DNA from 4 places in the Bacillus sp. V2I10 genome. Region 4 is predicted to be linked to each of the others. Evidence: riboswitches for the same ligand, from Rfam matches in the RefSeq annotation. Region 4 holds a riboswitch; each other region holds the start of a gene.
What was found. A riboswitch is a leader RNA that binds a small molecule or an ion and turns the genes downstream of it on or off. The one in region 4 is predicted to bind thiamine pyrophosphate.
Positions count from the first base shown of each region.

Region 1: another riboswitch for thiamine pyrophosphate. It lies ahead of tenA (thiaminase II); the one in region 4 lies ahead of thiC (phosphomethylpyrimidine synthase ThiC).
Region 2: another riboswitch for thiamine pyrophosphate. It lies ahead of tenA (thiaminase II); the one in region 4 lies ahead of thiC (phosphomethylpyrimidine synthase ThiC).
Region 3: another riboswitch for thiamine pyrophosphate. It lies ahead of thiT (energy-coupled thiamine transporter ThiT); the one in region 4 lies ahead of thiC (phosphomethylpyrimidine synthase ThiC).

Region 1 covers NZ_JAUSYV010000001.1:4,556,306-4,559,451, forward strand. The annotation lists gene tenI (thiazole tautomerase TenI) at 1-562, opposite strand, end outside; gene tenA (thiaminase II) at 559-1,245, opposite strand; TPP riboswitch at 1,318-1,427, opposite strand; gene QFZ72_RS23200 (monovalent cation:proton antiporter family protein) at 1,497-3,146, opposite strand, start outside.
Region 2 covers NZ_JAUSYV010000001.1:1,398,061-1,401,206, forward strand. The annotation lists gene QFZ72_RS06955 (MurR/RpiR family transcriptional regulator) at 162-923, opposite strand; TPP riboswitch at 1,194-1,297, shown strand; gene tenA (thiaminase II) at 1,407-2,090, shown strand; gene QFZ72_RS06965 (ECF transporter S component) at 2,090-2,686, shown strand; gene QFZ72_RS06970 (ABC transporter ATP-binding protein) at 2,664-3,146, shown strand, end outside.
Region 3 covers NZ_JAUSYV010000001.1:1,422,434-1,425,579, forward strand. The annotation lists gene QFZ72_RS07080 (Rossmann-fold NAD(P)-binding domain-containing protein) at 1-360, shown strand, start outside; gene QFZ72_RS07085 (hypothetical protein) at 378-575, opposite strand; gene thiT (energy-coupled thiamine transporter ThiT) at 826-1,398, opposite strand; TPP riboswitch at 1,506-1,607, opposite strand; TPP riboswitch at 1,750-1,868, shown strand; gene QFZ72_RS07095 (MTH1187 family thiamine-binding protein) at 1,971-2,261, shown strand; gene QFZ72_RS07100 (ABC transporter permease) at 2,236-3,024, shown strand; gene QFZ72_RS07105 (ABC transporter substrate-binding protein) at 3,041-3,146, shown strand, end outside.
Region 4 covers NZ_JAUSYV010000001.1:939,673-942,818, reverse strand. The annotation lists gene QFZ72_RS04805 (PAS domain S-box protein) at 1-365, opposite strand, end outside; gene QFZ72_RS04800 (spore germination protein) at 545-937, opposite strand; TPP riboswitch at 1,287-1,396, shown strand; gene thiC (phosphomethylpyrimidine synthase ThiC) at 1,518-3,146, shown strand, end outside.

The sequences.
Region 1 (3,146 bases), 3.6 Mb from region 4:
CATGATTTGGCTGATCCGCTGAAAAAACATAGGACATCACGGCTGCTCCCTCAATCTTTAAATCTATTAGATCAGGAATGACAGCAGGAGTGATCCCTCCAATTGCAATGACTGGAATGCTGACAGATTCCGCTATTTCCGTAAGCTTGCTTATCCCTCTTGCTTCTAGACCATTTTTTGATGATGTTTGAAACACATGCCCGAAAAGGAGGCGATCTGCCCCATTTTCAGCACAATATACTGCTTCAGCAGCAGTGTGGACGGAACAGCCTACCGAAAGATGCGGGAAGCGCTGTTTCACCAGTTTCACATTGAAGCTGTGCGATGGGAGCTGAATCTGGTGCAAACCAGAAAGAACAGCTGCATCCACACGGTCATTCATAACAAGCTTTGATTTTGGCACCCCATTTTGATGGAGCGCTTCAATCAAGTCGATCAGTTCTCCAGCCGATTTATTCTTTTCTCTAATATGAATGGCATCTGCAGCTGTATGTATATCTGAGATGATTTTCACGAGCTCTGCAGCAGTGTGCCGTCCATCTGTGACAAGATGCAATTTCACTTTTGCATCAGCATGGTTTGTGTATCATCCCACGCTTCCATCTTTTCCGCCATATCCCAAAAACGATATTCATACATCGAGCTGATGAGGAAGTTTTCCTTCATCATTTGTCTCTCATGATCGCTTGCACGCAGAGCAAGCTCGTCAAATCTTGCAACCTGCTCGAGGACAAGCTCTTTAAACCAATCACCGTGATAAGTCGCAATCCATTTCTCATAAACTTCATCACCAGGCTTGCAATCTTTCAGGTGCTCCCCGACTTCATAATAGAGCCAGTAGCATGGAAGCAGAGCTGCAATGATTTCACCAAGATTTCCTGTGGCAACTGAACGGTACATATGGGAGGTGTAAGCATACGCAGTCGGCGATGGTTTAAATTCCTTCCGTTCGGTGTCCGTGATCCCAAGCAGGACAGAAAATTGCTGATGCAAAGATAGCTCTGCCTCATAGGTACCCTGTGAATGAACGGACATCCGGTACGTTGTATGCAAGTCAGGGGCCATCGCCCCTGCAAAAGCCTGGACTTTTGCAAAATGGGTTAAGTAATAAGAGTCCTGCATCACATAATATTTAAATTTCTCTTTTGAAAGGCTGCCTTCGCCAATCCCTTTTACAAAAGGATGTTCAAAGCTTCCTTCCCACCATTTATTTGCATACTCCCGGCATTCTTTTGAAAATGACATGTTTTGTTCCTCCTCATTTTTAGTATAAAAACGGCAAAAAACCACTTTTCGCATAGAAAAGTGGTGTATAAATAGACCTTTACACCACTTCCCTACGCTGGGTTTAGCCAGATCAGGTTCGGAGGGTCTTGAAGGCAAACTTCAATCTCAGCCCTTCTAAAAGGGCTCCCCTAGCGGTCGTTCATATATTATTTTAGAAATATTCACATGTACATCATACCATGTTCAAAGAAACTTTCAAGTCATAATAATCAACTTTTATGGAACTCAAGCTCCTGTCTGAGCTCATCCACATATTCAGCAGATCCAGTCAGAATCAGTAAATCTCCGCGTTTCAGCTCTGTATCCCCATGCGGCACAATCGATTCATTTTCCCTGAAAATACGGACAAAAATGACGTCGCCTGTAAATGGAAAGCTGCGGAGCACCATGCCATCGTAGCGTCTGTTGTTCATTTTTATCTGATAAAGCGCTGAATCGTTATTGGTCAAAATCTTCATGATGCCAGGTGCTTCAATAAGAGCCCTTAGCAGGGTTTTAGTAGACAGCAGAACAGAGAAGACATCAATGTCTTTCGCTCTTAGCTGCTCGTCTAATAACGGTGATGAGATGCTGGCAATCACCCGCCCAACTTCAACCTCTTTTGCAAATAGAGCGATTTCAGCATTCGTATCCTCATCACCAGCAGCAGCAATAAGGATATCAGCTTCAAATACTCCCTGGGACTGCAGGGTCTCGATTGAGTAATCTTCAAGCTCCTCAATTTGAAACAATGATTCAGCGATCTGCTGATCATTTTTATCGACATGAGTATGATACACCGTTGTATCGTACATTTTCGGATTTAACTCGCGCGTCACTGGAAGTGTCATTTGATTGGCTCCTATAAAAGCTACCTTCAGCTTCTTTTGCGAAGACAGCTGTTCAGGGAATAGCTTCTTAAACCCAATCGGAGTAAAAATACTCGTCAGAACAGCCGTTAAAATGAGCGCACCCGACATTTGAGCATCAATCACATTTACTCTTTCTCCAATGGTAGCTGCCGCAATAACAAGGGATAATGTTGATGTCAGCAAAAATCCTGAAGCAAGCGTTGTTTTTGTGTCATACCATCTCTTCAGTAAATAAATCGGCACAATTTTAGAGATCAGCAGCGCAATAAACAGCAATGGGATCAGCATTAAAATTTTTGGATCCTTAAACAGCGACCATACATCAAGATCGACACCAACCATAACAAAGAAGATCGGTATCAAAAATCCGTACCCGAAGGAATCCATTTTCTGAACCATTTCTTTATTTGGGGAAAGCAGTGAGACTAGAACACCCGCTAAAAACGCTCCTAATATGTTTTCTGCCCCGATTGTTTCTGATAAGGCAACAAGGACAATGATCAGAGTGAAAATAGCTCTTGTCCCAATTTGAATCGTGCCCTTAGACATCGTTTCTATGAATGATCTGCTCTGAAAGGTTTTGCCGAGAAAATATAAAGCAATTCCAGCACCAAATAACAGCAGAAGCAGCCATGTATTTGTATTTTCTCCTCCATATATCGATGCAAACACGGCAAGCAGAATCATCGTCACTAAGTCAGCTATAACAGCAACGAGCAAGATAATCTGACCGATATTCGATTTCATAATGCCTGCATCCTTCAGTGTAGGGACCACCACTCCGAGTGATATGGTGGAAATGATCAGCGTCATCAAGAAGGCATTTTCAATAAAACCAAGGAAAACAAACAGATACGATAAGAGCAGAGACAAGATAAAGATGCCAACAAAGACAAGAAAAGAAACGGCAAACGTATTTGGCGCTTCCTTCCCGCTCGGCAGTTTTTCTTTCTTCCGTCCACCGATAAAAGCAGTGAAATCAATTTCAAGACCGCTCAAAAACATAAG
Region 2 (3,146 bases), 460 kb from region 4:
AACGAGCTTACATATAAAAAGAGTATGGAAGTTCTGAAATCTCCCTCATATTCTTTAACTCACCTCAAAAGAGGAGGGGAGATAAAGTCTGCAAGTTTTAAGTTTTGTTCCTTAGCCTTCATAAAAAAAAGTTTCTAGCATTTACTAGAAACCTCTTACTACTAATGATTCATATATGTCAGGATAATGAAATCCAATATAATGCTTAACGGAAATCTCGAACTCATATCTAATTCACCATAATATCCGTTTGTAATATGTGCATGAAAAGTGATATCAACTTCTTGCTGCAACCGGCTATTTCGTCGGCCAACGACTGCTATTGTCTTTACGTTTTTCTCTTTTAATATATTTGCAAACTCTAGTATATGTAATGTTTCTCCACTATATGATACTAAAATGGCTAAATCATTTTCAGATAAACTATTGGCCACGCATCTTAGTTCATCCCAATCTTCACGTGCACTACAGATTCTTCCTGAAAAGGTAAGCTTTCTAGCAGCTTCCACACAAGTTGGAAGTGATGCCCCAACCCCAAAAAACTCAACATAATTACTTTCTTTAATATACGCTGCAGCTTTTTGAATCTTTTCTTCATTGATATTCTTTAAGGTTTGATCCATTTCTTTTTTTACTCGATCTATCTGAGTCAATATCGTATTTGAAGAAATAATATTTTCATCATCTTTATCATAATCAACGTATTTACTTAACGTGTATTTTAAATCTTGGAATCCCTCGTAGCCTAACTGCTTACACGTTCTGCTAATCGTTGCGGTTGATACAAATAATTCTTTGGCAAGATCATTCACATTGGACTGAACAACGAAATTCGGGTTTATTAAAATATGGTCTAATACCTGTTTCTCTAACTGGCTTAATTGATCTCTGCGTTGAGATAGACGCTTTAAGAATGTTTTCATTGTTCATCACCACTCTATATTGTTCCTTATACTATAGCATATCCATGAAACTCAAAAACAGCAGGATTGGGGTAAAAAAAGGAATACAGGAGGTTTTATTTAAACGTGGCTGGACAAGTGGTAAAAAAGCTAAGTTATAAAAATATGCAATTCCAATTTACATAATAATACAGATTATAAACAGCAAATAAATTTTACTAAATATTATGTTAAGGTCAAATTGATTGACTTTATTAGAAAGCATGTGTACAGTAAATATTAAATTAATAGGAAGACCACTAGGGGAGCCATTTTATGGCTGAGACAGGAGTTATCCTGGACCCTTTGAACCTGATCTAGTTCATACTAGCGTAGGAAAGTGGAGTCAGTGTATGAATATATACAATTATTCTGCCGCTCCATTTTTGGAGCGGTTTTTTCGTATTCAATTATAGTCGCTCCCTATAGTGTCTTCCCGTTATAACCAATAAGGGGGCTAAATGTATGAGTTTTTCAGCAGAACTAAGAAAGGAAGCAAATCCCATCTTTGATGCGATTTTCGAACATCCTTTTGTCAAAGGAATCGCCAATGGAGGATTAAAAAAGGAACAATTAATTCATTATGTTAAACAGGACTTTGAATATTTGAGTTCCTTTATCAGAATCTATGGAATAGCGGTCTCGAAGTGTGAGAATCGTGAAGATATGGATATGTTTAATCAGCAAATTTCATTTATATTAAAAAGTGAAATCCATCCACATAATAACTTTTGTCAAGTAGCGGGTGTTCCATATGAGGTATTACAAGGATATCCGTTATCACCATCTTCACTTCATTACATACGTCATATGCTTACAGTTGCTCACGAAGGAACATTAGGGGAAATTTTAGCTGTCTTATTACCATGTCCGTGGACATATTGGGAGATTGGCAAAAGAATATTAAATGAAGTTAATCCAGATCGCTCTCATCCATTTTATGATTGGATAAATTTTTATGGTAATCGTACAAATTCGATCACAACTAAATTTTGTGCCCGTATAGATGAGTGGGCAAAGGAAGCAACAGAGAGAGAAAAAGAAAAGATGAAAGAACATTTCTTAATAAGTTGTCAGCTTGAATATATGTTTTGGGATATGGCCTATAAACTCGAAGAATGGCCTGTGAAAATGGAGGTAGTAAAGTGATGAGCTGGAAGATGAAAGAAGTAGTTCTTGCTGTCATTCTAGCGGTGGCTTGTGGAGTTATTTATTTAGGATGGTCTACTCTTTGGATTCCGATTTCCGCTATTGTGGGGCCGGTGGGCGCAGGTTTTATGTTTGGGATTTGGGTGATTGCTAGTCCAATAGTAGCGTATATTATCCGAAAACCGGGTGCGGCCCTTATTGCAGAGGTTGCAGCGGCAGCAGTAGAGTTATTAACAGGAAGTCATTTTGGTCTATCGGCCCTTTTAATTGGTGTCTTTCAAGGTATGGGTTCAGAAATCGCATTCGCGATATTCAGATATAAACGCTACAACCTATTTACATTAATGCTATCTGGGGCTCTTGCAGCGGTTGGAAGCATGATCTATAACTTAATTGCCAACGGTTTTGGATATTACACGACAGAAGTATTTTTTGTTACGTTAGTAATTCATGTGATAAGCGGAATTATTCTCGGTGGTTGGTTAGCGAAAGTAGTCGTGGACTCACTCGCAAAAACAGGTGTTTTAGAACAATATGAAATTATGAAGGATAAAAGGAAAAGGGAAAACTTAAATGGAAATGTTTCTGGGATGTAAGGATCTGTCTATTCGCTTTTATAATCGTTCTGAAAAAATACTCAGTAGTATTACATTGTCAATAAATAAAGGGGAGAAAGTATTAATACTGGGGCCTAGCGGGAGTGGGAAATCTACTTTGATTTCCGCTCTTGCAGGTATTATCCCTGAGCATATTGAGGCAGAAGTAAGTGGTGAAGTATTCCTCAGGAAAGATGCCGGCGTTATGTTTCAAGATCCTGATTCTCAATTTTGTATGCTTCATGTGGGTGAAGAGATTGCTTTTAGTCTCGAAAACCGATCTATTCCGCGAAACGATATGGACAAAATGATTACTGACTTGATGGATAAAGTAGGGCTAAAGATTGATAAGAAAACACCAATTGAAACATTATCCGGTGGTATGAAACAAAGATTGGCATTAGCTTGTTTATTAGCATTAGAACCAGAAGTCTTGTTCTTTGATGAACCAACAGCCCAA
Region 3 (3,146 bases), 480 kb from region 4:
AAAAAGGTGAAGAACGAGGAACCGATTGGAATTGCAGATCCTGGATATTTTTACAGCTATACCTCATCTGAGGACGCAGCGGGATTCTTGTATATAGCAGGAGAAAAAACCTTAACGGGTGCTTACAATGCCGCTTTTGAAAAAAGTCTGTCACTGAATGATCTTCTGCATAAAATCGGATATGCTGTCGGGAAAAAAGCGATTGTGACAGGCGAGATTGCGAAAGAGAATGCTTCACCTTATGGATTATCAGGTGATTGGACACTAAATGTGTCAAAGGCTGAAAGTGCTGGATACTCATTTGAGAAATTGGATCCGTACTTAGAGAAATTAATTGAGGCAATAAAAAAAGAAACGTGACAGTGTCGCGTTTCTTTTTAGTGAGGTAAAATCTGCTGATGAAATACCGAAGCAAAATAGGCGAATACAAACCCAAGCGGGAAAGAGAAAATCATAGACCAGCCGTTGACTAATTCTTCTTCGTTGCTGATCCTTATCGCTTCAAAATAACCATATAGAAAATTAATAATCGACAATAAAAAAGTTATCATCATCAATGAGTAGGATAGATTCATCATTTGTCCTCCATAAGAAATCTATTACTACTAGTACATGCCGATGATAGAGAGTTTATGACAAGAAAAGCGGATGGTCTAGATCAGCTCCTAAAGACAGATAAGGATCCGATGGAAAAGTACTGGCTTTTTAGGCGGATCCGTTCTGACTGAGGAGTTGGGCGCTGGAATAGAAATAAATGGAAGGGATTATATAAATTTTGATAGTATAAAAAAGCACCGAAAAAAACATCGGTGCTTTTGGCAGAATCTATTTTCTTTTTAAGACAAGTGATTTAGAAGCAGTGAGCATCAATACTAAGACGATTGAGCAAATGATAAATGTAGGCACCATGTAGGAAGCGTTATAGCCGGCTGAATACAGCAGAACGGGCTTATCACCTGCAAATTCTGCAAAGAATACAGCTCCAGCAAGTGTATGTGCCGCAAATCTAAGGAAGCTTCCAAGAAAAGCTGCTGCCACTACGTAAGCAATTAATCGTCCTCTGTTAAGAGGATTCAAAGAGCTTTGGACTTGTTTATAGAATACTCCTCCTGCACCTACCACGGTAAATGCGACAAAATAGTCAAGAAAACCCTGGATTGGATGTACAATTGTGGTGTAGCCCATAATTGTCTGCAAAACGCCAAGTAAAAAGCCTGTCAGCAGTCCTCCTTTTAATCCGTGGCGAAAACCCATGATCAGGACTGGAATCATTGCAAGTGAGATTGACCCTCCCTGAGGCATTTTGCCAATGAAGCTTGTTGCTAAATCAAGCAGAAATGCAATGGCTGATAGAATCGCTGCTTCTACTAAAAAAACTAAACGTGTATTTGTCTGCATAGCGCTTCCCCTTTTCGGCATTCGACCGGGGCTGTTTTTTTCCATAATAAAAAGCAATGCGGGGAATGTCGGATGGTTTCCACGCACTGCTTTGGTTGGGTTATCACTTGAATCCATCGCCACATCCCTACGTAAGCTTTAACTATACAGGTTCAACGGGTCTGAACAAAACGTTCACTCTCAGCCGAATGGCTCCCCAAGTGGTCAAATGCAATATATGATTTAGACACTACTATACAGGAAGTTGCAAAATTCGACAAGATTAAATTTTGATTTTTTTCAGAAAATAATGGAAAGCTCTTTTATCAGTCTTTACAAGGGTCCAAAACCTTGCTATAGTTTCCATGAATTCAATATATGCAGGGGAGCTGAGTGAACTTGGCTGAGAGGATACTGATTCTGATTCTTGTATCGACCCTTTAACCTGATCTGGGTAATGCCAGCGGAGGGAATGCGGAAGATGCATTATTTTTTCCATAACTTTGCGAATGCGTTAAGGCTGCCCCAGTGGCAGCCTTTTTTGTCGTTCGGTCAGATATTCATATATTAATAAATTTTAAGGAGGATAAAGAATGGCCAGTGTAAATCTAGCATTTCAGGTGCTGCCTAAATCATCAGAAGGGAATACATATGAAATTGTCGACAAAGCGATCGAGGTTGTTCAGCAATCAGGAGTCAAATATGAGGTCGGTGCGATGGAGACGGTGATGGAGGGAGAGCTTGATGAACTGATTAATATTGTTAAGCAAGCGCAGGATGCCTGTATTTCAGCCGGTGCCGCTGAGGTAATGACTCACATGAAAATTCATTACCGTCCAAAAGAAGGGGTCACAATGGATGAAAAACTTAAGAAATACCGTTAAAACACTTTCAGGAATTGCGCTTCCTGGTATAGTGCTGCTGTCATTCCTCTTTTTGTGGGAATTGGCTGTCATCGCATCAAAAGTGGAAAAATGGATTCTGCCGCGTCCGACTCATATTTTCATCACGCTTGCAGAAATGAGGGGAACGATAGGCGGACATATCCTGCAGACTCTGTCGGAAGCAGTGCTTGGTTTATTGATCGCTGTAACAGCAGGTGTATTGATTGCTATCTTAATAGACATGTCAGATTGGGTTCGAAAAGCAGTTGAACCGCTGCTTGTTCTTTCGCAAACCATTCCTATAATAGCGCTAGCTCCATTGCTTATCATCTGGTTCGGATTCGGCATTTTTCCTAAAGTAATTGTCGTGGCGCTCGTTTGTTTCTTTCCGATCGCCATCAATCTGTCTGACGGCTTCCGTTTAATAGACAGGGATATGGTGAAGCTCATGAGAACGCTTGGAGCCAGCCGCAGACAGATGTTTTTAAAACTGAAGCTTCCAGCTGCAACACCTTTCTTTTTTTCAGGGTTAAAAATAGCCGGAACATACAGTGTGATGGGGGCGGTTATCGGAGAGTGGCTGGGTGCAAGCAAAGGACTCGGCATTCTATTGACTCGATCCTCCCAATCGTTCCTGACAGATAAAGTATTTGCAACAATCGTCTTAATAGTAGGTTTAAGCTTAATAATTTTTGCACTCATTGAAATACTGGCAAGAATCATGATGCCCTGGAAATATAAGCAGCAAAAGAATTCTAACTAGCTACGGGGGAGAAAAAATGAAAAAACTCTTATTTATTCTATTTAGTTTAGTATTCATCTTATCTGGATGCGGATCAGCGGAAAAAAACACTAATGAAGAATTAAAAAAAGTGAAGATTATGC
Region 4 (3,146 bases):
CTGTCCCCCCATACGTTTGGCAGCATTGTCACTTCTACGGTTATGGGCAATCCTCGTCTGGTATACCAGTTCTGTTCCATTGAACACGGTGTGTAGCCATTTTTTGTATCGGTAATCCGCTGCTCGATTATCTCTCTATGCTGAGGATCAATTGAATTCCAGATGGGTTTTCCAATCAGTTCCTCCTTGCAGGTGAACTCTAACAGATTCATTGCAGAAGGATTAATATATGTCCACTTTCGGTTTTCGTGAATTAAAAATGCGGTTGGAGAGTTCTCAAGCTGATTAAGATAGACTTCCATTAAGCCATCGAGTTTTTCCTGAGAAAGGACTTTCTCTTCATGAGCCTGTTCCAGATTCTTCATCGCGGTCCATCCCTCCTCCAAGTACATACATATCCTTAATATAACAAAAATTCAATTAATAAGGTACTATCCTTGTGGCGAATAAATAAAAAGCCCGTATCTTATGATCAATACGGAATGTGTTCCTATTTTTCTTGAGATTTCTCCAATCTCCACATATTTAACGACAACACTTCCATCTAGTATCCTAGTCTAATTAAATTGAGATTTTTATCGAGATTTTCTACAAAACTTTCATGAGAGCCGTGAACGACCTTTTCGTTATGGGGCTGTTCAACAGCCCTGCCCTCATGCTGCGTTGCATCAATGGCATAGATATAATCTAAATCATCTACTAAAAATAAACATGCTCCCTTTGATAGTAAATGAATAGCTTCATGGATATCTTTCGTTTTAGCTACGGAAGCAACCTGTACAACATCTTCTGCCTCACCTGACTGTGCATGCTGCAGAGGCGCAATAATATCTTTATTGATTTTCTCAGTCTTGATTAGCGGTACAAGATACAGCAATAACCCTTGCTTCCCTTTGAATAGAATCTTTCTTTGGCCTAAATCATCTGTATGATCCAAATGAGTCAGGATTTTTGCGATATTAACATTAAAATGAGAAGAAACAGGTATATTAGTATCTTTTGGAGGTGCCGTATTCTTTGGCTGCTGTGCCGTTTGCTTTGATTGTTTTTTTTCTTAATAAAGAAAACATACACTTACCCCTCCGTTAGAATCTGTATTAAGTAGTTTCTTAGTATATTGGTAAAAGTATGTATCTGAAATACTTTTGAAAAAAGAAATTGGACTGAAATCAGGTACAATGAACCACATCATTGTTTCTCGATCATCTTCAAAATGTATAAATGTGAAAATTATCACTTGCAAGCTTGCCAATTTACCTGCTATATTGCTAACAAATGAATATTTTTTATTCTGCTGGGGGAGTCCATGATGCTGGACTGAGAGAAGAAAGCAATTCTTTGACCCTTTGAACCTGATCTGGATGATACCAGCGTAGGGAAGCGGTGTGGCGTAGGCCGTTTTTTTGGCTTTTTACACATACTGTTCCAAGGGTTCTGTTCATTAACAGAACCCTTTTTCTATTTCTTTCGCGGGTGCAGATCAAATCTCTACTAAACGATACGAGGAGGAGTTAAGATTGGATTTCGCATTCACTAAACAGTTTGATGGCAGCAAAAAGATGTACAAAACAGGATCAAGAGAGGATATTCGTGTTCCATTTCGGAAAATTGAATTGTCACAGGATAATGAACCTGTGCTTGTTTATGATACGAGTGGTCCTTATACGGATCAATCAGCTGCCATTGATATTAAAAAAGGTTTACCTGAAGTCAGAAGAAACTGGATTTTTGAACGGAATGATGTGGAAGAATATTCAGGGCGCAAAGTTAAGCCTGAGGATAACGGCCGCCAAGGGGATATCACTTCAAATGAAAACGTCTTTACTGGCGATAGAAATGTACTGCGGGCAAAAAAGAATGCCAATGTCACTCAGCTTCATTACGCCAGAAAAGGAATTATTACACCTGAGATGGAGTTTATAGCCATTCGTGAAAACATGGACCCTGAATTCATTAGAAGTGAAGTTGCGGCCGGCAGAGCTATTATACCTGCAAACATCAATCATAGAGAAAGTGAACCTATGATCATAGGCAAACATTTTCATGTCAAAATTAATGCAAATATAGGCAACTCAGCAGTAACCTCATCTATTGAAGAAGAAGTTGAAAAAATGACATGGGCAATCAAATGGGGTGCTGACAACATCATGGATTTATCGACAGGCAAGGATATTCACACCACCCGGGAATGGATTATCAGAAATTCTCCAGTACCAGTTGGAACGGTGCCCATCTACCAGGCGCTTGAAAAAGTAAAAGGCATTGCTGAGGATTTAACCTGGGAAGTGTACAGAGATACCTTAATAGAACAGGCGGAACAAGGGGTCGATTACTTTACAATCCATGCAGGTGTTTTGCTGAGGTACATCCCTCTTACAATTAAAAGAACAACCGGGATTGTATCAAGAGGAGGATCCATTCTTGCAGGATGGTGCTTAGCTCACCACGAAGAAAACTTTCTCTATACTCATTTTGAGGAGATTTGCGAGATTTCAAAACAATATGATATTTCCATTTCATTAGGCGATGGCCTGCGTCCTGGATCGATTGCAGATGCAAATGATGAAGCCCAATTTGCAGAACTAGAGACCCTTGGAGAACTTACAAAAATCGCATGGAAGCATGATGTTCAGGTGATGATCGAAGGTCCAGGCCATGTGCCGATGCACATGATACGGGAAAATGTAGAAAAGCAGCAGGAAATTTGCCATGAGGCACCATTTTACACCCTTGGACCATTAACGACAGATATCGCACCTGGTTATGATCATATCACTTCAGCTATTGGTGCAGCGATGATCGGCTGGTTCGGTACCGCGATGCTTTGCTATGTGACGCCGAAAGAGCATTTAGGATTGCCTAATAAAGATGATGTTCGCGATGGAGTCATAGCCTATAAGATTGCTGCGCACGCCGCTGATCTCGCCAAAGGACATCCAAATGCACAGTATAGAGACGATGCCCTGTCTAAGGCGAGATTTGAATTCCGCTGGGAAGATCAATTTAATCTATCCCTTGATCCTGATCGGGCAAAGGAATATCATGATGAAACGTTACCTGCCGAAGGAGCTAAAACCGCTCATTTCTGCTCGATGTGCGGACCAAAGTTCTGCTCGATGAGAATTTCCCACGATTTAAGAAATACT